Regions from separate parts of the Thioalkalivibrio versutus genome, predicted to be linked through region 2. Evidence: predicted binding sites of a transcription regulator. Region 2 holds the regulator's gene; the other holds the start of a gene.
The links. The regulator FNR, encoded in region 2, switches genes on or off when oxygen is low (the NO sensors DNR and NnrR bind a similar motif). The targets are predictions, from matches to a motif close to TTGATNTANATCAA.

Region 1 (12,063 bases), 620 kb from region 2:
CACGAGCCCATCTGCGGATACGCCCATCGCCTTGGACTTCTTCGCACAACGGTTGGTCGATTGCACTACTGATCCAGTGATCCCGGATCATTCGCCGATCCGGCCTCTCGCGTACAGTCTCGAAGTAACGTGTCGTCTTCACCGGAACGTCCCTGTTACCGGTTGCTATTGTTCAAAGCTTCCGCCGAGAACGGATCGCCGTCAAGCCGCTCACACTACCTTGCTGTAGCGCGGCGCGCTCTCCGTCTTCAGGTAGGCGTCGAAGGCCATGGCGACGTTGCGCAGCAGCAACCGCCCGCGCGGCAGGATCTCCAGGCGCTCCGCGCCGATGCGTACCAGTCCATCGGCCTCCATGCCCTGAAGCCGCTCCAGTGCATCCCCGAAGACCTCTCCGAACACGATCCCGTGGCGCGCCTCGATCGCGGCGAAATCGATGCGCGAATGGCACATGAGCTCGGTAATCACGTCCCGGCGCAACCGATCGTCGGCATTCAGTTCGAGTCCGCGAAACACCGGCAGGCGCCCGGCATCCAGCCGCGCGTAATAGGCATCCAGCTCGCGCAGGTTCTGGCTGTAGCTGGCGCCCACCTTGCCGATGGCCGTCGGACCCAGTGCCACCAGGTCGTACTCCGCCCGTGTGGAGTAGCCCTGGAAATTGCGCTGCAACGTCCCGGCGCGCTGGGCCGTGGCCAGTTCGTCGTCCGGCAGGGCAAAGTGGTCCATGCCGATGTAGACATAGCCGGCATCGGTCAGGCGAGCGATGGTGGTCTCGAGGATCGCCAGCTTCTCCGCGGCGTCCGGCAGGTCGGCCTCGCGGATCTGGCGCTGAGTCTTGAACATCTGCGGCAGGTGCGCGTAGTTGTAGATCGCCAGGCGCTCCGGGCGCAGCTCCAGCGCGCGTTCCAGCGTGGCGGTATAGGTCTCCACCGTCTGCAGGGGAAGGCCGTAGATCAGGTCCAGGTTGGTGGATTCGAAGCCGTTGGCCCGCGCCTGCTCCACCGCCCGCGCGGTCACCTCGAACGGCTGGATGCGGTTCACCGCCCGCTGCACGTTCGGGTCGAAATCCTGAACCCCGAGGCTGATCCGGTTAAAACCCAGCTCGCCCAGCAGCGGGATGGTCCCGGGCCGCACCGCGCGCGGATCAATCTCGATGGAAAACTCGCGGGCATCACTTTCGTCCAGGCGGAAGTGCCTCGCCAGCGTCGCCATCACCCGGCGCAGATCGTCATCGCCAAGATAAGTCGGAGTGCCGCCGCCGAAGTGCAGCTGGCCGACAGTGCGTTCCCGGTCGAACAGCTCGCCCTGCAGTTCGGCCTCGCGCTCCAGATACTGCAGGTAGCGCTGAGCGCGCTGGTAATTTCCGGTGATGACCTTGTTGCAGGCGCAGTAGAAGCACACCGTGTCGCAGAACGGCACATGCACATACAGGGACAGCGGCCGCGCCGGGTCCGCCCCGTTGGTGGCCTGCGCCGCCTCGGCATAGGCCCGGTCGTCAAAGCCCTCGTGAAACTGTGGCGCGGTGGGATACGACGTGTACCGCGGCCCGCTCACGTCGTAGCGGCGCAGGATTTCGGGGTCAAACACTAGGCGTTGTTCCATTCGGGGCTCCACAGCCGTGCGCCGCGCACTCGCGACCTTGGTTCTGCAGACTACGGCCGCAGGCCGGACCCGAGCTTGATACAGGTCAACAATCCACCTTCAGGGCGCCCTCTCCCGCCCCCTGTGCTGCCTGTGCTAGCCTTCTCCTCCCTGTTCGACACCCGCCACGCGAGAGCGCATGTCCCCCGACGAGTATTGCGAGGAGAAGGCCGCGCAAAGCGGCTCCAGCTTCTACTACGCGTTCCGCTTTCTGGAACCGGATCGCCGTCGCGCCATCACGGCGCTGTACGCCTTCTGCCGGGAAGTCGACGACATCGTCGACGAGGTCAGCGAGGAGAGCATTGCGCGCACCAAGCTCGACTGGTGGCGCCAGGAGATCGAGCGCCTGTTCGCCGGCGAACCCCGCCACCCCATCACCCAGGCACTGCAGCCGCATATCGCCGCCTTTGACCTCGGGCGCGAGTACTTCGACGAGATCATCGACGGCATGCAGATGGATCTCGACTACGACAGCTATCCGGACTTCACCACGCTGTCGCTGTACTGCTACCGCGCGGCCAGCGTCGTGGGCATCCTGTCCGCTCACATCTTCGGCTACACCGATCGGCGCACTCTCAAGTACGCCCACGACCTCGGCATGGCGTTGCAGCTCACCAACATCCTGCGCGACGTGCACGAGGACGCCATGCGCGGCCGCGTGTACATCCCCATGGACGAGCTCAGCAAGCACGGGGTCAAGCCGGAGGAATTCCAGATCAACATCACCGACGACCGCCACCGCGCCCTGTTCGCGGAGCAGGCGGAACGGGCGCGACGCTACTACGAACGCGCCGAGGAACACCTCCCGGACGCCGACCGCTACGCCCAGCGCCCGGGCCTGATCATGGCAGCCATCTACCGCACCCTGCTCGACGAGATCGCGGACGATGGCTATCGCGTGCTGGAACACCGCGTACGCCTGACCCCGATCCGCAAGCTGTGGATCGCGTGGCGCACCGCGCGCCGCCTGAAGCGCGAACAACGCCGCCGCGCGGCCTGATGCCATGACCTCCAGCTCCCCCCCGGCCCCGGCGGTCGTGGTCGGCGCGGGCTGGGCCGGCCTGACCGCCGCGCTGGCGCTTGCACGTGCCGGGCACCCCGTGCACCTGATCGAGGCCGGCAAGGCCCCCGGTGGCCGTGCTCGCAGCCTCGACCTGGACGGCACCCCGCTCGACAACGGCCAGCACATCCTGGTCGGGGCCTGCCAGCAGACCCTGCAGCAGATCCGTTCGGTCGGCATCAACCCCGAGCAGGCGTTTCAGGCCCTGCCCTTCGGCCTGCGCATGTTCGGGCCCACGGGCCGGCCGCAGGCCCCGGCGTTCCTGCTGGAACCGCGTTCGCCCCGGTTGCCCGCCCTGGCCGCCGCGCTTTACCGGGCGCTTGCGAAGCACTCCCTTGGTACACGCCTGCGTGCACTGTCCGGCGCCGCCGCCATGTTGCACCGGCCCCTGCGCGACGATCTCCCCGTCCTCGACTGGCTGCGCCAGCGCCGTCAGCCCGACGCCCTCATTCGGAGCCTGTGGGACCCGTTGTGCCTGGCGGTGATGAACACCCCGACCCGAACCGCCTCGGCCCGCATCTTCCAGAACGTCCTGCGCCTGGCGCTCAACCATGGCCCGGAGGCCGCGCGCCTTCTCGTCCCCGCGCGGCCACTCGGCGAGCTGTTCCCGGAACCGGCTGTCCAGGAACTCCGGGAGCGTGGCGCCAGAGTGGATCTGGGCCGCCGCATCACCGCCATTGAGCGCAGCACGACTCACGACGCCGCCCCCTACCGCCTGCGCGACCGCCAGGGCGTGGCGAGCCCGGCGCGCGGCGTGATCCTGGCGACCCCTCCAGCCGCCGCCGCTGCCCTGCTGCCACACGAAACCGGCTGGGAGGCCACGCACCAGGGCCTGAATGCCATGGGCGCCCGCAGCATCTGCACCGTCTACCTGCGCTATGCGCGGCGCCTTGATGATCTTCCGCCACTACAGGGGCTGCTGGACCAGCATGGCCAATGGCTAATCGCGCGGAATGTCGCCGGGGCGCCACACTGGCTGGCGGTCGTGATCTCCGCGGCCGACGACCTCGAACCGTTGACGGCGGATGCACGATGGCGCACCGTCGCCCGCTCCCTGGCCCAAACCTTCCCCAAACTGGGCGAACCCGAGACCGGCCACAGTATTTGCGAACGCCGCGCGACGCTGGACGCGCAAGCCGGTCTGGATGCACGTCGCCCGCCGGCCCGCACGCCCTGGCCGGGGTGTTATCTGGCCGGGGATTACCTGACGCCTGCACTGCCGTCCACGCTCGAAGCGGCCGTACAATCTGGACTAGAATCGGCGCACCTGTATCTGGAGGACCATCCTTGACCGATCTCGATATTCCCCGCCTGCTCGCCTACCGCCCGGAACCCGGCGCCTTCGATGAACGCGTGATCCTGGTCACCGGGGCCGCCGACGGCATCGGCCGCGCGGTTGCCGAGGCCTGTGCCGCGGCCGGCGCGATCGTGGTGCTGCTGGACAAGGACCTGAAGGGCCTCGAAGCGGTCTATGACCGGATCGAACAGGCCGGTCACCCGCAGCCCGCGATCTACCCACTGAATCTCGAAGGCGCGACGGTCAAGGACTATGGTGACCTGGCGGAGAACATCCGCGACTCCCTCGGCCGCCTCGACGGGTTGGTACTGAACGCGGGCTGGGCCGGCGCCCTGATGCCGATGAAGAACTACGACCCGGAGCTGTGGTTCAAGGTCATCAACAGTAACCTGCACGGCCCGTTCTTCCTCACGCAGGCCGTCCTGCCGCTGCTGGAGGCCAGTCCCACCGGGAGCCTGGTCGTGTCCACCCAGAACGCGCGCAAGGCCTTCTGGGGCGCCTTCGGCATGGCCAAGGCGGCCCAGGACGGCCTGATCGACATCCTGTCGCACGAGCATCGCAACGAACCGCGCTTCCTGCACGTGAACGGTATCGACACCGGCCCCGTGCGCACCCGCTTCCGCGCCGGGCATTATCCCGGGGAAAACCCCGACCTACTGCCCGAGCCCGAGGCCGTGGTTGGCCCCTATCTGTACTTCCTGGACCCCGGCGACCGCACCACCACCGGTCTGAACATCAGCCTGGAAGGCCAGGTCCCGGTCCCCCACGCGGCGTCCTGAACCGCAGGGGCGTCAGGCGCGCGGTCGTTTTCCGGCCGGGCGCCCTTTGCGCACCTTCCCACCACCCGCGCGCGGCTTGCCGCCCTTGGGCGCGGCAGAGCGTGCCCCGGCCTTGCCCGCTGGCGCTGGCTTGCCACCGGGACGCGCCGCAGCCTCGACGCCGTTGTGCTGCGTCTGGAAGGTCTGGCCGCGCTTTTTCAGCGCCTTGCCGCCTCGGGTGATGCGCCCGCCGGTGGACGGACGTGCCGCACCCTGACCGGTCCCGGCCGGCTGCCAGGTCGGCACCAGGTGATGCTTGCCATTGCCGATCAGGTCCGCACGCCCCATGCGTTGCAGGGCATCGCGCAATAGCGGCCAGTTGTTCGGATCGTGATAGCGCAGGAACGCCTTGTGCAGACGCCGCGCGCGCACCCCGCGAGGCACCGGGACGCGTTCGCTGGTCGTGCGCCGGATGCCGCGCAGCGGGTCGCGCCCGGAATGCCACATGGCGGTGGCCAGGGCCATGGGGCTCGGCAGGAACGCCTGCACCTGGTCGGCGCGGAAGTCGTTGCGCTTCAGCCAGAGCGCGAGCTGCAGCATGTCCTGGTCGGTGGTGCCGGGATGCGCGGCGATGAAATACGGGATCAGGTACTGCTCCTTCCCGGCCGCCTTCGAGTATTTCTCGAACATGGCCTTGAACCGGTCATAGGTCCCCATGCCCGGCTTCATCATGCGGGAAAGCGGTCCGGTTTCCGTATGTTCCGGCGCAATCTTCAGGTAACCCCCCACGTGATGGGTCACCAGTTCCTTCACATACTCCGGTGACTCGATCGCCAGGTCGTAGCGCAGCCCGGAGGCGATCAGTATCTTCTTGATGCCCGGCAGCGCCCGTGCCTTGCGGTACAGGCGAATGAGCGGCGCGTGGTCGGTGTCCAGGTTGCTGCAGATGCCCGGGTACACGCAGGACAGTCGCCGGCAGCTCTGCTCGATCTTCGGGTCCTTGCAGGCCAGGCGGTACATGTTGGCGGTCGGGCCGCCCAGATCCGAGATCACGCCGGTGAACCCGTCCACCTTGTCGCGGATCTCCTCGATCTCGCGCAGCACGCTGTCCTCGGAGCGGCTCTGGATGATCCGCCCTTCGTGTTCTGTGATGGAACAGAACGTACAGCCGCCGAAACAGCCGCGCATGATATTCACCGAGAAGCGGATCATCTCCCAGGCGGGGATGCGCGCATCCCCGTAGGACGGATGCGGGGCCCGCGCATAGGGCAGATCGAACACCGCGTCCATTTCGGGCGTCGACAACGGGATCGGTGGCGGGTTGAGCCAGACCTCCTTGTCCCCGTGGCGCTGCACGATCGCGCGGGCATTCCCCGGGTTGGTCTCCAGGTGCAGCACCCGCGAGGCATGCGCGTAGAGCACCGCGTCGCCCTTCACCTGCTCGAAGGCCGGAATACGGATCACCGTTTGCTCGCGCGGGGTGCCGCGCGGGATATCCCGGTGAAAACGCACGACCTTCGCGCCCGCCTCCGCTTCTGTCGCCTGCGCATCCTGTGCCTCGGCATCGGCGCAGGTCTCGGGCGAGACCATGGCGTAGGGGTCGGGGTTGGCATCCACCGGTCCGGGGGTATCAACCTCGCTGGAATCCAGCTCGACGTAGCCGGCGGGCACGGCATCCCGCAGCAGGGCCGTCCCGCGCAGGTCCGTGATCTCGCGCGGGTCCTCGCCCGCCGCGACGCGATGGGCGAGTTCCACCAGGGCACGCTCGGCATTGCCGAACAGCAGAATGTCGGCGCGCGAATCCAGCAAGACGGAGCGGCGCACCTTGTCCTGCCAGTAGTCGTAGTGCGCGATACGCCGCAGGCTGGCCTCGATCCCGCCGGCCACGACCGGCACGTCCTTGTAGGCCTCGCGGGCGCGCTGGGCGTAGACGATCACCGCGCGGTCCGGGCGTTTGCCGTGCACGTCCCCCGGGGTATAGGCATCGTTGGAGCGGATCTTCCGCTCCGCGGTGTAGTGGTTGACCATCGAGTCCATGTTCCCGGCGGTTACGCCAAAGAACAGGTTGGGTCGCCCCAGGGCCCGGAACGGCTCGGCCGAGGTCCAGTCCGGTTGCGCCAGAATGCCCACGCGAAACCCCTGCGCCTCCAGCAACCGACCGATGATCGCCATCCCGAAGCTTGGGTGGTCCACATAGGCATCACCGGTCACCAGTACGATGTCGCAGCTATCCCAGCCGAGATCGTCCATCTCTTCGCGCGTGGTCGGCAGAAACGGTGCCGTGCCAAAGCGCTGGGCCCAGTAGGGCTTGCGGGCGAACAGGGAATCGGGTGCTGCGGACATGACCAGGCTTCTTCCGGCGGACGCCGGCAACAGGAAATGCGCGCATTACACGCCGGGGGCGCCCCAAGATCAACAGGGCACGCCCGCGGGCGGGACTTCGCAGTGGTTGACCGGGCCGCCGGAAACGGCCCGGCGCGCGTCAGTAGCGCTCGATGAACAGATCGATCGCCGGACTCAGCGCGCCGCGCCAGCGCTGCGCCAGGGACTCCTCCCAGCGCGGATCCACCTCGCGGGCCGTCTCCACCATGCAGTTCAGCCACACCCCGTAGAGTTCCGGTGCCACCGGTACGCGGCCATGACGGCTATGCACCTCGGCCATCTTCTCCATGGTCGGGGCCACGAAGCTCTCGCCCTCGGCGTAACTGATCGCAGTGGAGATTGCCTGCCCGAGGGCCCGCTTCTGCTGCGACCAGTTGGTGGTCGTGAACGCCTGCGCCACCCGCTCGTCGGCGGCGAGAAAGCGTTCGTAGAAGCGATCCACGAAGTTGCCGGCCCGTCGACAACGCCCGTAGCTCTGATGGACATCGGAATAACTCATCACCATCCCTTCTGAAGATAAACGCATAGGCTACCGGGATCACTCCAACGACATTCTGATCCAGGTCAAGCGGGGAATGTGTCCCGCGTGGTCCGCGCTGCCAGACATCGCCCTCAGGCGCTCAGGTACAGCTCCACGAACATGTCCACCGCCGGCATCAGCTGGGCTCGCCAGCGTCTTTCCAAGGCGTCGCTCCAGTGCGGATCGGTTTCGCGAACGGCCTGTATCAGCGACTCCAGCCATACCGGGTACAGGGCCGGCGGAACCGGCACCCGCCCCTGCCGCCCATGCACATGAATCATCTCGCTGACCCTCGATGCGCCCTGCGGGTCGCCAGAGGAAAAATCCAGTGCGGCCCGGATCGAGGCGTCCAGCATCACTTCCTGCTGTCGGGCACTCAACGGATCGAAGATTCCGGAGACCTGCCCATCGGCTGCACGCAGTGCCAAGCGGAAACGCGCAAGAAACGACGCGTCAGCACAACAACGTCGATAACTGCTTTCCACATTCGGGGGCGTCATTTCCTATCCGCGGCGAGAAACGGGCAGCAATCGTGTCATCAACCCGCCCGGGGCGTCGGAAAACCTACCTGCCCGATATGACAATGACGGCTCGGGATCGAACGGGCGATTGGATCCGTGTTTCCCTAGCGGTCTTCCAGGACCCCAGCGTATTGGAGCCCCGCAAGACGCGCCAGATCGCGGTCGAAGGTGGTCAGATCATTCGGTCCAAAGTCCTCAAGGTGCGCGTGTCCGCAGGCCCGCGCCAGGACCTGCATGAGCTCCGTTGAACCGCTCAGGAACCGCGCCAGGCGTTCGCCCCCCTCCTGCGGGTCCAGCCGGCTGCGCAGTTTCGGATCCTGGGTCGCGACACCACTGGGGCACTGATTGGTATGGCACATCCGCGCACTCACACAGCCCACGGCCTGGATCGCCGAATTGGCGAGCGCAATCCCGTCCGCACCGAGGGCCAGGGCCTTCACGAAGTCCGCGGGCGTACGCAGCCCACCGGTGACCAGCAGCGTCACCCGTCCAGTGGCCCCATTGGCATCGAGAAAGCGCCGCGCCCGTGCCAGCGCCGGGATGGTAGGCACGCTGATGTGATCGCGCAGCAGGGCCGGCGCGGCGCCCGTACCACCGCCTCGGCCATCCAGGATCAGGTAGTCGGCGCCAGCCTCCAGGGCAAAGGCCAGGTCCGCCTCGATGTGGTTGGCCGACAGCTTGAATCCGATCGGCACACCCCCGGTCTTCTCGCGTACCGCGTCGGCAAACCGGCGAAAATCGTCCGGGCTTTGCAAATCGGCATGGGCAGCGGGTGAATGGGCATCCTGCCCCGCCTCGATCCCACGCACCCGCGCAATCTCGTCACTTACCTTGCTGCCCGGAAGAACCCCGCCCAGCCCGGTCTTCGCGGCCTGGCCGGCCTTGAAGTGAAACGCCTGAATCTTGTCCAGAACCTCGTCCGAATAGCCAAACTGCGCCGGCCCCAACTCGAACAGGTAGCGCGAATTCTCTGCCTGCTCGGCGTCCAGCATGCCCCCCTCGCCGGAGCAGATACCGGTCCCGGCCCGCTCTGCCCCGCGCGCCAGGGCGATCTTCGCCTCGCGCGAAAGCGCACCAAAGCTCATGTCCGACACCAGCAACGGGATGTTCAGCTCCAGTGGGCGCTTCGCCTCGGGCCCGATCACCAGCGAGGTGCCCACATCGACATCCTCGTCGAGCGGGCGCGTGGCCAGTTGCGCCGCCAGGAGCTGCAGCCCGTCCCAGGCGGGCAGCCGATCGCGCGGCACGCCCATGGCCACCGTTGTGCCATGGCGTCCCACCCCCTCCAGCCCGTCGCGGGCCAGGGCGTGAATCCACTCGACATGCGGTTCAACCTCGCTGTTACGGGGGCTCGGGGCCTGATCGCCCTGATCCGATGCCTCGGAATCCCCTTCCGCCGCGCTCGCGGGCTGACCCACCGCGTCCTGATCGAATTGCGCATGCGTCCCGTCGCAGTACGGCAGATTGCCGGACTGCTTGCACTGACACAGGTACGCCTCGCCGTCTTCTTCCGCCGTGAAGATCAGCGGCTCGATGCCGGAGCCCTCGTGCGACCCATCGCAGAAAGGCTGATCCTTCGAGCGCCCGCAGCGACAGAACGCATACTCCTCGCCCTTTGTCAGTTCCACTCCCCGGGGTTCCACTGCGGCGATAATCGGTTCAGCCATCGGATGCTCCTTGCGCTCGGTTTGAATCGTCGTCATCTGTGACAGTGAAAGTCGCACAAATTTCCGAATCCTCGCCGGCGCCGTATGATGACGTCGTCGCATCCAGTCCCGGGGAACATCATGAGCACCGCCGACCACCGCCATACCCGCCGCGATTACACCCGCGCCGAACTTCGCCGCGGCGACCTGCACGAAAACCCGCTCAGCCTGCTGAATGAGTGGCTGGAGGCCGCCCGCGAAGCCGGCAACCCGGACCCCACCGCCATGATCCTGGCCACCGCCGACGCCGACGGCCAGCCCTCCGCTCGCACCGTTCTGCTCAAGCACGTCGATCCCGAGGGCCTGGCCTGGTACACCGACTCGCGCAGCCGCAAGGGCCAGGACCTGAGCGAAAACCCGCGCGCCGCCCTGTTGTTCTACTGGCCCGAGACCGAGCGCCAGATCCGGGTCGAAGGCCCGGTCACCGCCCTCCCGGGCGACCTGGCCGATACCTACTTCCATCAGCGCCCGCGCGGCAGCCAGATTGCCGCGGCGGCCTCGACCCAAAGCCACCCGGTCGCCGGCCGCGACGAACTCGAGCAGCGCGTACGTTCGCTGGAGCAGCAATACCCGGAGGGCGACATTCCGCGCGACCCCGCCTGGATCGGCTACCGCCTGCAGCCCGAACTGTTCGAATTCTGGCAGGGCCGCCCCAATCGGCTGCACGACCGGTTCCAATACCACCGTGCGGGCAGCGACTGGGAAATCACCCGCCTGATGCCTTAGTAGAGACGCTGATTCGCGCTTCCCCGGCCCGGCTACCGCTCGGCCAACCGAATCTGCTAGGATTCGCTCCGTCGTGGCGGTTCGACCCCGCATGACAAGAAGATTCGGAGAGGTGCCGGAGTGGTCGAACGGGGCGGTCTCGAAAACCGTTGTACTCTCGCGAGTACCGAGGGTTCGAATCCCTCCCTCTCCGCCAGATTCAAGCAAAGGGGCCCGAGTGGCCCCTTTTGCATGGTTAGCCCAGACGCGCGGGGATTCGAACCCGAGGAATAAAGAAATTCAGGTTCGACTGGCGCCACATAGTGGCGCCAGAGCGTCGCCGCAGGCGACGACCCGAAGGCGAGGCGCGAAGTGCCGAGTAATCCCTCCCTCTCCGCCAAACAACAGCAAAGGGGCCCGAGCGGCCCCTTTCGCATGTCTGGCCTCTGCGGTTTCAGGATTCGAACCCGAGGAATCGAAAATGCCGGTTCGACTGGCAGCGCGCAGCGATGCCAGAGCGTCGCCGCAGGCGACGACCCGAAGGGCGAGGCGCGAAGTGCCGAGTAATCCCTCCCTCTCCGCCAGATTCAAGCAAAGGGGCCCGAGTGGCCCCTTTTGCATGTCTGGCCTCTGCAGTTTCGGGGTTCGAACCCGAGGAATCGAAAATGACGGTTCAACTGGCAGCGCGCGGCGATACCAGCACGTCGCCGCAGGCGACAACCTGGTCACATGCGACCGTCTCACAGGCACAAAAAAAGCGGCCCGGTTTCCCGAGGCCGCTTTCTTGTTATCCAAAGCTGGTGGGCGGTACTAGGTTCGAACTAGTGACCCCTGCCGTGTGAAGGCAGTGCTCTACCGCTGAGCTAACCGCCCGGAGCGCGGACAAGATTAGGGTTCAAGCGAGCGAACGTCAAGCGTTGCATGCCGAATATCCCGCTCCCATCGCCCCCTTCGCCGGGAGGCCTGGCACCGCCCCCGGTTGCCAGCCCGTCCCCCTTGCCAGACAATGCCCAGCCCCGGGGAGGTGGCAGAGTGGTCGATTGCACCGGTCTTGAAAACCGGCAGGGGTGAAAGCCCCTCGAGGGTTCGACAAGGCGGCGCAGCCGCCGCAGGACGTTGCCGCCAGGCAACGCCCGAAGGGTGAGGACCGCAGGTCCGAATCTATCCCTCCCTCTCGTGGCCGCCAGGCCACGCGGGCCACCCCCGGTTGCCAGCCCGCCCTCCTTGCCAGACAATGCCCAGCCCCGGAGAGGTGGCAGAGTGGTCGATTGCACCGGTCTTGAAAACCGGCAGGGGTGAAAACCCCTCGAGGGTTCGACAAGGCGGCACAGCCGCCGCAGGACGTTGCCGCCAGGCAACGCCCGAAGGGTGAGGACCGCAGGTCCGAATCTATCCCTCCCTCTCGTGGCCGCCAGGCCACGCGGGCCACCCCCGGTTGCCAGCCCGTCCCCCTTGCCAGACAATGCCCAGCCTCGG
Region 2 (12,063 bases):
CTTTGGATGGTTATGCAGGGGGCGCTGAGGCCCGAAGGGTGGGGTACCGCGTGGTCGGCGATCTCCACCACCTCGCCGGAGGTGGGGGCATGCACGTGGGCTGCGATATAGCCCTTGGACTGGCCAATCCGCTGGCCCTTGGTCACACGGTCCCCGACCGCTACGCAGGGCTCCGCCGCCTCGCCGATATGCTGGCCCAGGGGGACGATCAGCCGGGACGGCACGCCCATCACCAGCACCGGGTCGCGGGTGCTGGCGTCGGTCTCTTCGGCCAGTTTCAGGCCCCCATGGAAGCGATGCAGCTGCATAAGCGTATTCTAACGGTTCGCGGGCATCCGGCTCAGCCGGACTGCCGCGAACCGTCCGCGATGACGTGGATGGGCCGTTCGATCGGCGAAGGGTTCGGCTCCGACCAGCGCCATTCGGTGATGTCGGTGCCGACCGGGACCATGGTGATGCAGTCCACCGGGCAGGGCTCGATGCACAGCTCGCAGCCGGTGCATTCTTCCTCGATCACGGTGTGCATCTGCTTGGCAGCCCCGAGGATCGCGTCCACCGGGCAGGCCTGGATGCACAGGGTGCAGCCGATGCAGATGTTCTCGTCGATGATGGCGACGGCCTTCTCCTGCTCTTCTTCCTCCAGCGGTGTGGGCTCGCGGTCGAGCAGGTCCGCGAGGGCACGCACGGTCGCCTGGCCGCCGGGCGGACAGCGGTTGATGTCCGCTTCGCCCGCGGCGATGGCCTCGGCGTACGGGCGGCAGCCGGGATACGAGCACTGGCCGCACTGGGTTTGCGGCAGCAGGGCATCGATCTGATCGACGACTGGATCCGCCTCCACGCGAAAGCGCTGCGCGGCGAAGCCCAGAATCACCCCGAATACGGCGGCCAGGCCGCCGATCGCGAGGATGGCGTACAGCACGCTCACAGCCGTACCAGCCCGGAAAAGCCCATGAACCCCAGCGACATCAGCCCGGCGGTAATCATGGCGATCGCGCTGCCGCGGAACATCACCGGCACGTCGGCCACCGCGATCCGCTCACGGATGGCGGAGAACAGGATCAGGACCAGCGAGAAACCGACCGCGGCGCCGAAGCCGTACAGGGCCGACTCGACGAAGTTGTGCGCTTCCTGGACGTTCAGCAGGGCGACGCCCAGCACCGCGCAATTGGTGGTGATCAGAGGCAGGAAGATGCCCAGCACGTTGTACAGCAGGGGCGAGGTCTTGCGCACCACCAGCTCGGTGAACTGCACCACGGCGGCGATCACCAGGATGAAGGCGATGGTGCGCAGGTACTCCAGCCCGAGCGGGAGCAGCAGGTACTCGTTGATCACGTAGGAGCTGACCGCGGACAACGTCAGCACGAAGGTCGTGGCCAGGCCCATGCCGGTGGCCGTCTCGACCTTGCGTGAGACCCCCATGAACGGGCACAGGCCCAGAAACTTCACCAGTACGAAGTTGTTCACGAGGATCGTACTGATGAGTATCAGGACGTATTCCACGTTAAATCCGAGTCGTCAGGTCAACAATACAGTATCCGGGAGTGGTACAGCGTACTCAACCCCGAGGGCTTCGTGGGTACCCGCTTTCTGCGGAGTGACCCCGTCTTTGGGCGGCTTCCAGGTGTGCGGCGGACAGCCTTCTTGTCAGCGGTCCTGAGTAAGAGACTAGCTGCCCTGCGCGCCCGCGGGCATGAGCGAGGTTAAGGACCGTACCGGATGCGCGTCCTGCGCATTCGGGTCGGCCTCGGGCCGGGCGGTCATTAGCCAGGCCTGGTGCGCGCAATCGAGCTCGTCGCCACGCGCGGACAGGACCAGCACCGTCTCGGGCGTGCGGCCGATCTCTTCCGCCAGACGGCGGTAACTGCCGGCATCCCGCCGGCCCCCGATCCGGGTATCGAACAGCCCGTCCAGGCACTCTTCCACTTCCGGGTGCGGGCTGTGGCGCAGCCAGTCGCGCTGCACCGGGGCCGGGGTTGCGCCGAAACTGTAGAGGGCGACGCCGGCCGCGTGCAGGCGCACCAGGGCTTCGGCTGTGGCCGCGTCCAGTTGCGGCTGCAGCGCGCCGGCCTCCAGCGCGTCCGCCCAGACCATGCCCTGCAGTTGGCGCACCGGGGTAATGTCCTGGCCGCCGCGAATCCAGGCGCGGATCTGGGCGAGCAGGCCATCCGCGTCCAGCTCGCGCCCGGAGTAGGCGAGGATATCCGCCAGGGTGCGCTGTACCGCGGTGGACTCCGCGTGACGCTCGAGGAAGCCGGGCAGCGCCTCTTGGGCATGTGGCTCCAGCGTCTCGCGCAGCACGCCGGATGGGGCAAGGATCCCTTCGAAGGCCAGGATGATGGCCTGAGGCGCCGAATGCGCGGCAGAGGTGGCCATTACACGACGAGCTGGCGGGCCAGCGTCTCGCATTCGAACATGAACTCGAAGGCTTCGGTTCGCTGCATCGCCAGTTCTACGGTCTGACCCCAGGTGTAGAGGCCGTGCCCGTTGATCAGATACCCGGCGAGCTCCGGATTGCGCGTCATGGCGGCGTCGACCTGGGCGGCCAGCTGCTGCATGTCCGGGTGATTGGCAAACACCGGGATCTGGAGGCCGCGCGAGGGGTGTTCGCAACCGGGGAGTTCGCGCAGGGCCTCGTAGTCGCGCAGCAGCAGCGTCCCGGCGACCTGGCGCGAAAGCACCGTGCCGTGGACGCTGTGCGTGTGCAGCACGGCCCCCAGCTTGGGGTCGTGGCGGTACATGATGATGTGCAGGAAGGTCTCGGGCCCGGGGTCTCCGCTGCCGGAGATCAGGTGGCCTTCCAGATCGACGACCATGAAGTCGTGCGCATCCAGCAGATCCTTGCCGCGCCCGGGAGCGGTAATGACAATGTGCTGATCATCCAGGCGCGCGGAGAAGTGCCCGGTGCGCGCGGGGAGCCAGCCGCGTTCCGCGAGTTCGCGTCCGGCGTCGGCCAGCAGGCGGACCTGTGCTTTGAATTCGGGGCTTTGTTCCATGCGTCCGGGGACCGAGAAAAGAGCGGCAGCTTACGCGAGCAACGGGCGCAAATCCATGGGCCGCGGGTGTTCTGCGTAAATCGCGCCGCCGGGGGCGAGCACTACTTGACGCGCATGCCGGGCCGGGCGCCGTCATCCGGATTCAGGATGTACAGCTCCGAGCCGCCCGGGCCGGCGGCCAGCACCATGCCCTCGGAGACGCCGAAGCGCATCTTGCGCGGGGCCAGGTTGGCGACCATCACGGTATGCTGACCGATCAAGTCCTCCGGCGCGTAGGCGGACTTGATGCCGGCGAATACCTGGCGCGTCTCGTCGCCGATGTCCAGGGTCAGCTTCAGCAGCTTGTCCGCGCCCTCGACGTGTTCGGCGTTGGCGATGCGCGCGATGCGCAGATCCACCTGGGCGAAGGTGTCGAAGTCGATGGTCGCGGCGATCGGGTCCACGGTCGCCTCCGGGGCGGCGTTGTCGGTGGCGCTGGATGCCTCGGTCGCGGCCAGGGTGGCCTTCGACGCCTCCAGCAGCTTGTCGATGGTCTCCGCTTCGATGCGGGTCATCAGCGGCTTGAACTTCTGGATGCTGCGTCCGACCAGCGGCTCGCGGCTGGCCCAGCGGGTGTCGTCCAGATTCAGGAACTCGGCGGCATCGGCGGCCAGTTTCGGCAGCACCGGGGCGAGATAGACGATCAGGATCCGGAACAGGTCCAGCCCCTGGGTGTTGATCGCCTGGACCTCTGCCTCGCGGCCCTCCTGCTTCGCCAGGACCCAGGGTTGGGCCTCGTCGATGTACTGGTTGGCCTGGTCGGCCAGGGCCATGATGCGGCGCATCGCCTGGGCGAATTCGCGCTTCTCGAACGCCTCGGCAATCGCCTCGCCCTCGGCAACGAAGGCCTCGTGCAGGTCCGGGCGCGGGAGTTCCGCGGCCAGTTCGCCGTTGGAGCGCTTGTTGATGAAGCCGGCGCACCGGCTGGCGATGTTGACCACCTTGCCGACCAGGTCCGAGTTCACGCGCTGTACGAAGTCTTCGAAATTCAGGTCCAGGTCGTCGACGCTGTCGCCTAGCTTGGCGGCCAGGTAGTAGCGCAGGGACTCCGGGTTCAGGTGGTCCAGGTAATCGCGGGCGCGGATGAAGGTCCCGCGCGACTTGGACATCTTCTGACCATTGACGGTCAGGAAGCCGTGGCAGAACACCGCCGAGGGGGTGCGATAGCCCGCACCGTGCAGCATGGCCGGCCAGAACAGGGTGTGGAAGTAGGCGATGTCCTTGCCGATGAAGTGATACAGCTCGGCGTCGGAGTCCGCCCCCCACCAGGCGTCGAAGTCCAGGCCCTGTTGCGCGGCGTAGGCGCGAAAGCTCGCCATGTAGCCGATCGGGGCGTCGAGCCAGACGTAGAAGTACTTGCCCGGCGCATCGGGGATCTCGAAGCCGAAGTAGGGTTTGTCGCGGGAGATGTCCCAGTCACTGAGACCGGTGTCGAACCACTCGTCCAGTTTGTTGCGGATCGCGTCCTGCAGGCGTCCGGAGCGGGTCCATTCGCGCAGGAAGGCCTCGAAGTCGCCGAGCTTGAAGAAGTAGTGCTCGGAGGCGCGCGACTCCGGGCGCGCACCGCTGATCGCGGAGACCGGGTCCTTCAGGTCCAGCGGGCTGTAGGTCGCGCCGCAGGCCTCGCAGGAATCGCCGTACTGTTCCGCGGCGCCGCATTTGGGGCAGGTGCCCTTGATGAAGCGATCGGGCAGGAACATCCCGGCCTCGGGGTCATAGGCCTGGTCGATGGTGCGGGTCTCGATGTGTCCGGCATCGCGCAGCGCGGTGTAGATCTGCCCGGCCAGCTCGCGGTTCTCGTCCGAATGGGTGGAGTGGTAGTGGTCGAACCCGATGCGGAAGTCGGCGAAGTCGGCCTCGTGCTCCTGGCGCACGCGGGCGATCAGTGCCTCCGGCTCGATGCCCTCGGCGCGCGCCTTGAGCATGATCGGCGTGCCGTGGGCGTCGTCCGCGCAGACATAGATGACCTCGTGGCCGCGCGAACGCTGGAAGCGCACCCAGATATCGGTCTGGATGTACTCCACCAGGTGGCCCAGGTGGATCGGGCCGTTGGCGTAGGGCAGGGCGCTGGTGACGAGGATCTTGCGCGGGGTATCGGTCATTGCTTGGCTCGTTTGGGTGGCACCGGGCGCGGGTGCAGGGGCGCTATTGTCGGGTTTGGCTCGCGGGTTGTCGAGGCGTGCCAAGGGCTCCGGCATGTTGTCCACAGAAGTTGTGGATAACTCTGTGGGCAACCCGGTGGAATCGGTCGCCAGGCCTTGCCACACAAGGCCGCATGACAAATTGGTTAAAAAACGACCAACACACAAGAATGGGGTGAAAACAGTATGTTGCAGAACAATGGTGCAGCGACTTAGATGCTTGTTCGCCTATCTTGGCCGATGTTCCCTATCTTCAGGTCCTTTGTGCATAAAACCGTCGCAAGGGCCTTGACACCTGCCTTGATTCGCGCCTGGGGGGCTACGGAAAGGACGGGTGGCTCGTGGTGCCATTGGCGTGGTGCACCGAGGCCAGTAGAATCGCGCGATCACTCCCAACATCGGATGCCACGTACCCATGGCCGAACTCGCGCGAGAGCAGATCGAAAACGCCCTGAAGACCGTTCAGGACAAGTACCTCGAGCAGGACCTGGTCGCCGCCGGCGAGGTCCGGGACATTCGCGTGGACGGTGCCCGTGCCGCGATCGATATCCAGATGGGGTATTCCGCTGCTGGGTACCACGACGAGCTGCGCGCCGCCATCCAGGGCGCCCTGGCGGGTGTGGCCGGGCTCGAGTCCTCCGAGGTCACCATCAGCACGAAGGTCACGACCCACGCGGTGCAGAAGAGCCTGAAGCCAATGGCGGGGATCAAGAACATCATCGCCGTGGCTTCCGGCAAGGGCGGGGTGGGCAAGTCCACGACCGCGGTCAACCTGGCGCTGGCCCTGGTCGCCGAGGGCGCGCAGGTCGGTATCCTGGATGCCGACATCTATGGCCCCAGCCAGCCGCGCATGCTGGGGATCAAGGACAAGCCGGAATCCAAGGACGGCAAGAGCATGGAGCCGCTGGAGCGCCACGGCGTGCAGGCGATGTCCATTGGTTTCCTGATCGACGAGGACACGCCAATGATCTGGCGTGGCCCGATGGTTACCCAGGCGCTGGAGCAGCTCCTGAACGAGACCAACTGGAAGGAGCTGGACTACCTGATCATCGACCTGCCGCCGGGCACCGGTGACATCCAGCTAACCCTGTCGCAGAAGATCCCGGTCTCCGGTTCGGTGATCGTTACCACGCCGCAGGACATCGCGTTGCTGGATGCGCGCAAGGGCCTGCGCATGTTCGAGAAGGTCGAGGTGCCGGTGCTCGGCATCATCGAGAACATGAGCATCCACATCTGCTCGAAGTGCGGCCACGAGGAATACATCTTCGGTCAGGGCGGCGCCGAGGGCATGGCAGAGGAATACGGCGTGGATCTGCTGGGTGCCCTGCCGCTGGACATCCGCATCCGCGAGCAGGCGGACGGTGGCGAACCCACCGTGGTCGCCGACCCGGAGGGCCGCATCACGGAGATCTACCGCGAGATCGCACGGCGCACGGGTGCCAAGCTGGCCGAGCAGTCCAAGGACTACAGCAGCAAATTCCCCAACATCGTGATCCAGGACAACTGATCCGGTGCGCCACCAGGGACAGGGCCAATGAGCATCAAGGCGGACCGCTGGATTCGGGAGATGGCCGAGACGAAGGGCATGATCGAGCCCTTCGAGCCCGGCCAGATCCGCTACCGCGACGAGCAGCGGATTGTGTCCTACGGGACCTCGAGCTACGGCTATGACGTGCGCTGCTCCGATCACTTCAAGATCTTCACCAACATCAACTCCAGCATTGTCGACCCCAAGGGCTTCGACGAGGGCAGTTTCGTGGACGTGCAGTCGGACTGCTGCATTATCCCGCCGAACTCCTTTGCCCTGGCGCATACGGTCGAGTACTTCCGCATCCCGCGCGATGTGCTGACCATCTGTCTGGGCAAGTCGACCTACGCGCGCTGCGGCATCATCGTGAACGTGACCCCACTGGAGCCCGAGTGGGAGGGCCACGTGACGCTGGAGTTCTCCAACACCACGCCGCTGCCCGCCAAGATCTACGCCAACGAGGGCGTGGCGCAGATGCTGTTCCTGCAGTCCGACGAGGTCTGCGAGACCTCCTACAAGGACCGCGGTGGCAAATACCAGGGCCAGCGCGGCGTCACGCTCCCGCGCACCTGACCCAACCCTTCAAGTACGGAGTAGGCCCGCCATGCGTATCGTGATCGCGCTGGGCGGCAACGCCCTGCTGCAACGCGGCGAGACCCCCTCGGCCGAGGCCCAGCAGCACAACGCCCAGCGTGCGGCGGCAGCCATCACGGCCGTGGCGTGCGAGCACGAGGTGGTCGTCACCCACGGCAACGGGCCGCAGGTGGGGTTGCTCGCCAATCAGGCGGAATGCGATCGCATCGCCTGGCCGCTGGATGTGGTCGGGGCCGAGAGCCACGGCATGATCGGCTACATCCTGGCGCGGGAGCTGCATAACGCGCTGGGCCATGACCGGGTGGCGAGTCTGCTCACCCAGACCGAGGTCGACCCGAACGACCCCGCCTTCGACCACCCGGAAAAGTTCATTGGCCCGACCTGGGACGCGGCCCGCGCCCGCGCGCTGGCCGACGAGCGCGGCTGGGACGTGGCACCAGACGGCGAGGGCTGGCGGCGGGTGGTGGCGTCGCCGGAGCCGCAACGCCTGCTGGGTATGGAGGCCGTCCGCAGTCTCGTGGATGGCGGGTCGGTGGCGATCTGTGCCGGGGGCGGCGGCGTACCGGTCGCGCGTGATGGCGACGGGCGTCTATACGGAATCGAGGCCGTGGTGGACAAGGACCTGACGGCCGCGCGCCTGGCCGCGCATGTCGGGGCGGACTGGCTGTTGATGTTGACCGATGTCGACGGCGTCTACATGGACTGGGGCACGCCGGACGCCCGGCGCCTGAAGGCGCTTCTGGTTACGGCCGTGGAGCCGGCAGCGTACCCGGGCGGTTCCATGGGGCCGAAGATGGAGGCTGCACGGCGCGCTGCCCAGGGCGGCATTCGGGTCGGGATCGGTTCGCTGGAGGACGCCGCGGCTATCCTGGCCGGGCAGGCGGGGACCCGGATCCTGCCGGTGGGCGCCGCCTGAAGCCCTTGCCGGAACCCCCGCCTGTTACACTCGATGTTGCGCGCCCGCCGCAGAGTTTGCAGGCTTCGAGTACACATGGATCAAGAGTGAAGATGATGCGAGAGATTCAGCGAGCCGCCCCCCTGGTGATCGGTCTGACGGCCGTGGGTCTGCTGGCGCTAGGCTGCGGCAGCGGCGAGCCGGAGGAGTCGGCCGGCCCCGCCCAGGGCCTGGAGCAGGGCGGCATCACGCCGCAGGACATGTCCAGTGACGAGGCGCGGCGCCCGCAGCAAAGTGGCATGCCCGCCGCGGACGTGAAGCGCGCAACCGACTGATTGGATCGTTGGCCTGCGGGGATTCCCCTGCGGTCACCACATGAGGTCGTCGGGTACGACGTAGTCCTTGTATGGGTCGTCCGGGGCAGGTTCCGATCCGGTTTCGTCCTCGGCGGGGATGACCAGTGGCCATTCCGGATCGCGCTCGCGGATGCGGTCGGCGGTCTCGCGCGGGATGACCCGGAACCCCTTTTCCGGGCGCACATCCAGGCCGGCAAGCGCGGCGCGGCCGTCGGCCAGGCGCTTTTGCAGGTCGGCGGTCACCGGGAGGTGGCGGATCTGCCCGCCCTGCTGGAAGTGATAATCCAGCGCGGCATCGCCGGTGGGAATCGGCGCCAGGTGGGTGCTGACCAGTTCGCGGATTTGCGCGTGGCGGGCCCGGCGTTCGGCACGTTCCTGCTGTTCGCGGTTCTTGTGTCGCGAACGCTCGGCCTGCTCGGCCTTGCGCGCTTCGGCCACGCCCGGGTCTGGACCCGTGTTGCGGTCCTTCTTTTTCTTCGCGTTCCCCTTCTGGGCCTTGTGCTTTTGCGACTTGGCCTGGCGAACCTGTTTTTCGTCGACCAGCCCCGTTTTCAGGAGCTGGCTGCGCAGATCATCCGACATGAATCCTGCCGTGTTCGGTCAATGTGCGGGGAGGATAGCCGGAATGCGGCCTTGCGTGCACCACGTGCTGTTCAGGCGGCCGTGAACTCGCGCAATCCGTCGCGGATCTCGGCGTCCGGCAGGTCGGGGAACAGGGTGTGCAATCGGCGCTGGCGGTCGATGGCGAATGCGGGGGTGGTCTGCGGCGCCACGCGCCGGGCCTCCGCGAGCAGTTGCAGGCCGGCGAGCCGCTCGCTTTGAAGCTCCAGTGCCAGCACCGCGCGGTAGAGCGCGTTGCGCTCGGGGGTGTGGAGCCGCCGGCGCAGTGCGCGGAGGCGTTCGGTGGAGGATGACTGCCAGCGCCGGGCCGTTTGCCGCAGTACGCACCATTGCGAGGGTCCGAGGGGCTGCGGGTACCACAGGGCAAACAACGCCAGCATCACGTCCACGCCAAATTCGTCCTGCCAGCGCATCAGACGTTCGCGAGCGGTGGGATCGACCCACAGTGCGTCGGCGAATGCCCAGAAGGCGTCGAAGTCCGTGGCCGGCTCCGGGATGTCCCCGGCTTCAGGCACTGCTCGCGGCGGAGGTGAAGGTGACCCCGGCCGTGTTGCGCAGGCCGTCGGGCTGGAGGATCTCCAGGTCCCGGGTGTGCAGGTTGATTACGCCCTGGTTGCGCAGCTGAGTAAACAGCCGGCTGATGGTTTCCTGGGTCAGGCCCAGGTGGTTGGCGATGTCTGCCCGGGACATGGGCAGGTAGAACCGTTCGGGGGACAGGCCGCGGGCGCGATGACGCTCCGACAGGGCGATCAGGAAGGTCGCCAGACGCTGCTCCGCGGTACGTTGGCCGAGCAGGGCGTGCAGGCTTTCGTCCTGGGCCAGTTCCTGGCTCATCACGCTCATCATGTGCTGGCGGAAGGTCGGCAGGCGGCCGGCGAGGTCGTCGACATGCCCGTAGGGCACGGCGCAGACGCTGGTGGACTCCAGCGCAATGGCACTGACCGGATGCTTGCCGGAGTGGATCGCGTCCAGCCCCAGGAGGTCGCCGGCCAGCGCGAAGCCGGTGATCTGTTCGGTCCCGTCATCGGAGATCAGCACCGTTTTCAGTGCCCCGGTGCGGACCGCGTACAGCGCTTCGAACTTGGTCCCCATGGTGAACAGGGGCGCACCCTTGGCGATCGGCCGGCGTTGCTGGACGATTTGGTCGAGTTGCCAGAGTTCATCCTGGGGCAGGCCCATAGGCAGGCAGAGCTGGCGGAGGGTGCAGTGCTGGCAGGCTTGAGTGGGTCGTAGCGTCATGGGTGCAGGGTAGCCGTTTTTTCGACGTTGGGGAAAGCGATTTTCGGGGTATGCCATCGGGGGCGGGAATGCGGTACTGTCCCCAAGAGTTGTAGGCGATTACAGAAGGTTTTGCCGTCGGTCAGGGGGTCGCGCCCCGAGATGACTCGGGGTCCCCTCCCTCCGACGGCTGCGTGGACAATGCGGGCCATCGGTAATTAGACTGAGTCTAAAGTCTGCGGCGTGGTCAGGGTCGGCATTACGCGTGGGGGCTGAGAGACCCGACTGCCAGAACAAGGACAGGGGTAGCGATGATCGAGCGGTTACTGGAGCAATACATACGCTACGGGACCTTCGTGCTGCGGCATCCGGATGGCCGTGAGCAGCGTTTCGGGAACGGCGCGCCGGAAGTCACCATGCAGGTGCATGACAAGGCGGCGTTGCGCAAGATTGGGCGCGACCCGGGCTTCCAGCTGGGCGAGACCTACATGGACGGCCTGTGGTCGCCCGGCCCCGAGGGCCTGCAGGTGTTCCTCGACGTGGCCATGCGCAACTTCGCGCCGATGTTCAAGCAGCGGGTCAACCCTGCAGTGCGCATGCTGCGGGCCCTGATCGAGCAGGGCAACAAGGTGGCGCGCTGCTACCAGAACATCGCCCATCACTACGACGTCGATGAGTGGCTTTATCGTCAGTTCCTGGACGAGGGCATGTTCTACAGCTGCGCCTATTTCGAGCGCCCGGATATGACGCTGGAAGAGGCGCAGCAGGCCAAGTGCGCAATGCTGCGCAAGAAGCTGATGCTGGAGCCGGGGATGCGCGTGCTCGACATCGGTTGCGGCTGGGGCGGTCTGGCCTTCCATCTCGCCGAGCATGCCGACGTGCAGGTAGACGGCGTGACGCTGTCGAAGGAGCAGCTGCGGGTTGCCCGTGACGAGGCCAAGCGTCGGGGGCTCGAGGATCGAGTGCGGTTCCTCTATCAGGACTACCGCGAACACGACGACCAGTACGACCGCATCGTGAGCGTCGGCATGTTCGAGCATGTGGGCACGCCCAACTACGAGACGTTCTTCCGGCGCGTGCATGATCTGCTGAAGCCGGAAGGCATCGCGGTGCTGCACACCATCGGGCGGCAGGAACCACCGGGGACCTCCAACCCCTGGCTGAGCAAGTACATCTTTCCGGGCGGGTATACGCCGGCCCTGTCCGAGGTGATGGGCGCGCTGGAGCCCACGCCGCTGTGCACCACCGATATCGAGTTCTGGCGCCTGCATTACGCCGAGACGCTGGCCGAGTGGTATCGCCGCTTCCAGAAGGTGCGGGCCGAGGCCGTCGAACGCTTCGATGAGCGTTTCTGCCGCATGTGGGAGTTCTACCTGGCGAGTTGCGAGGGCACCTTCCGCTGGTGGGATCAGGTGGTGTTCCACGTGCAGATGGCCAAGCAGCAGGATGCGGTGCCGCTGACCCGCGATTACCTCTATCGGGACGATGCCCCCGAAGTGATCTCCACACCGCCCGGGAAGGCCCGGGCACAGCGCAGCGACGCCGCCTGAGGGCGCATCGGACGCGCCGGGCCGCTCGCGCGAGTATCGCCCGGCGCGCGCGAACCGAACACGGTTTCCCTACACTAAGGGGAGCGTTGCGGCCATGCCGGCGGTAACCACCCATTCCGGAGCAGGTG

Region 1: a site for FNR is predicted at 1,675-1,688, ahead of hemN (oxygen-independent coproporphyrinogen III oxidase). Genes of this name have one in related genera too.

Annotation. Positions count from the first base shown of each region.
Region 1 is NZ_CP011367.1:1,587,375-1,599,437, forward strand. Features, by position in the region: gene hemN (oxygen-independent coproporphyrinogen III oxidase) at 211-1,599, opposite strand; gene hpnD (presqualene diphosphate synthase HpnD) at 1,778-2,638, shown strand; gene hpnE (hydroxysqualene dehydroxylase HpnE) at 2,643-3,989, shown strand; gene TVD_RS07370 (SDR family NAD(P)-dependent oxidoreductase) at 3,986-4,774, shown strand; gene TVD_RS07375 (YgiQ family radical SAM protein) at 4,787-7,096, opposite strand; gene TVD_RS07380 (globin) at 7,236-7,634, opposite strand; gene TVD_RS13820 (globin) at 7,748-8,083, opposite strand; gene TVD_RS07390 (glutamate synthase-related protein) at 8,281-9,843, opposite strand; gene pdxH (pyridoxamine 5'-phosphate oxidase) at 9,964-10,608, shown strand; tRNA gene TVD_RS07400 (tRNA-Ser) at 10,715-10,804, shown strand; RNA gene TVD_RS14165 (RtT sRNA) at 10,857-10,987, shown strand; RNA gene TVD_RS14170 (RtT sRNA) at 11,041-11,171, shown strand; tRNA gene TVD_RS07405 (tRNA-Val) at 11,386-11,460, opposite strand; tRNA gene TVD_RS14565 (tRNA-Ser) at 11,606-11,765, shown strand; tRNA gene TVD_RS14570 (tRNA-Ser) at 11,834-11,993, shown strand; tRNA gene TVD_RS07410 (tRNA-Ser) at 12,062-12,063, shown strand, end outside.
Region 2 is NZ_CP011367.1:969,020-981,082, forward strand. Features, by position in the region: gene rsxC (electron transport complex subunit RsxC) at 1-308, opposite strand, end outside; gene rsxB (electron transport complex subunit RsxB) at 341-925, opposite strand; gene rsxA (electron transport complex subunit RsxA) at 922-1,500, opposite strand; gene TVD_RS04610 (HAD family hydrolase) at 1,666-2,373, opposite strand; gene mtnB (methylthioribulose 1-phosphate dehydratase) at 2,373-2,993, opposite strand; gene metG (methionine--tRNA ligase) at 3,095-5,134, opposite strand; gene apbC (iron-sulfur cluster carrier protein ApbC) at 5,589-6,680, shown strand; gene dcd (dCTP deaminase) at 6,708-7,274, shown strand; gene TVD_RS04635 (carbamate kinase) at 7,306-8,211, shown strand; gene TVD_RS04640 (hypothetical protein) at 8,307-8,525, shown strand; gene TVD_RS04645 (DUF2058 domain-containing protein) at 8,559-9,128, opposite strand; gene TVD_RS04650 (DUF2390 domain-containing protein) at 9,200-9,682, opposite strand; gene fnr (fumarate/nitrate reduction transcriptional regulator Fnr) at 9,675-10,406, opposite strand; gene TVD_RS04660 (SAM-dependent methyltransferase) at 10,697-11,935, shown strand.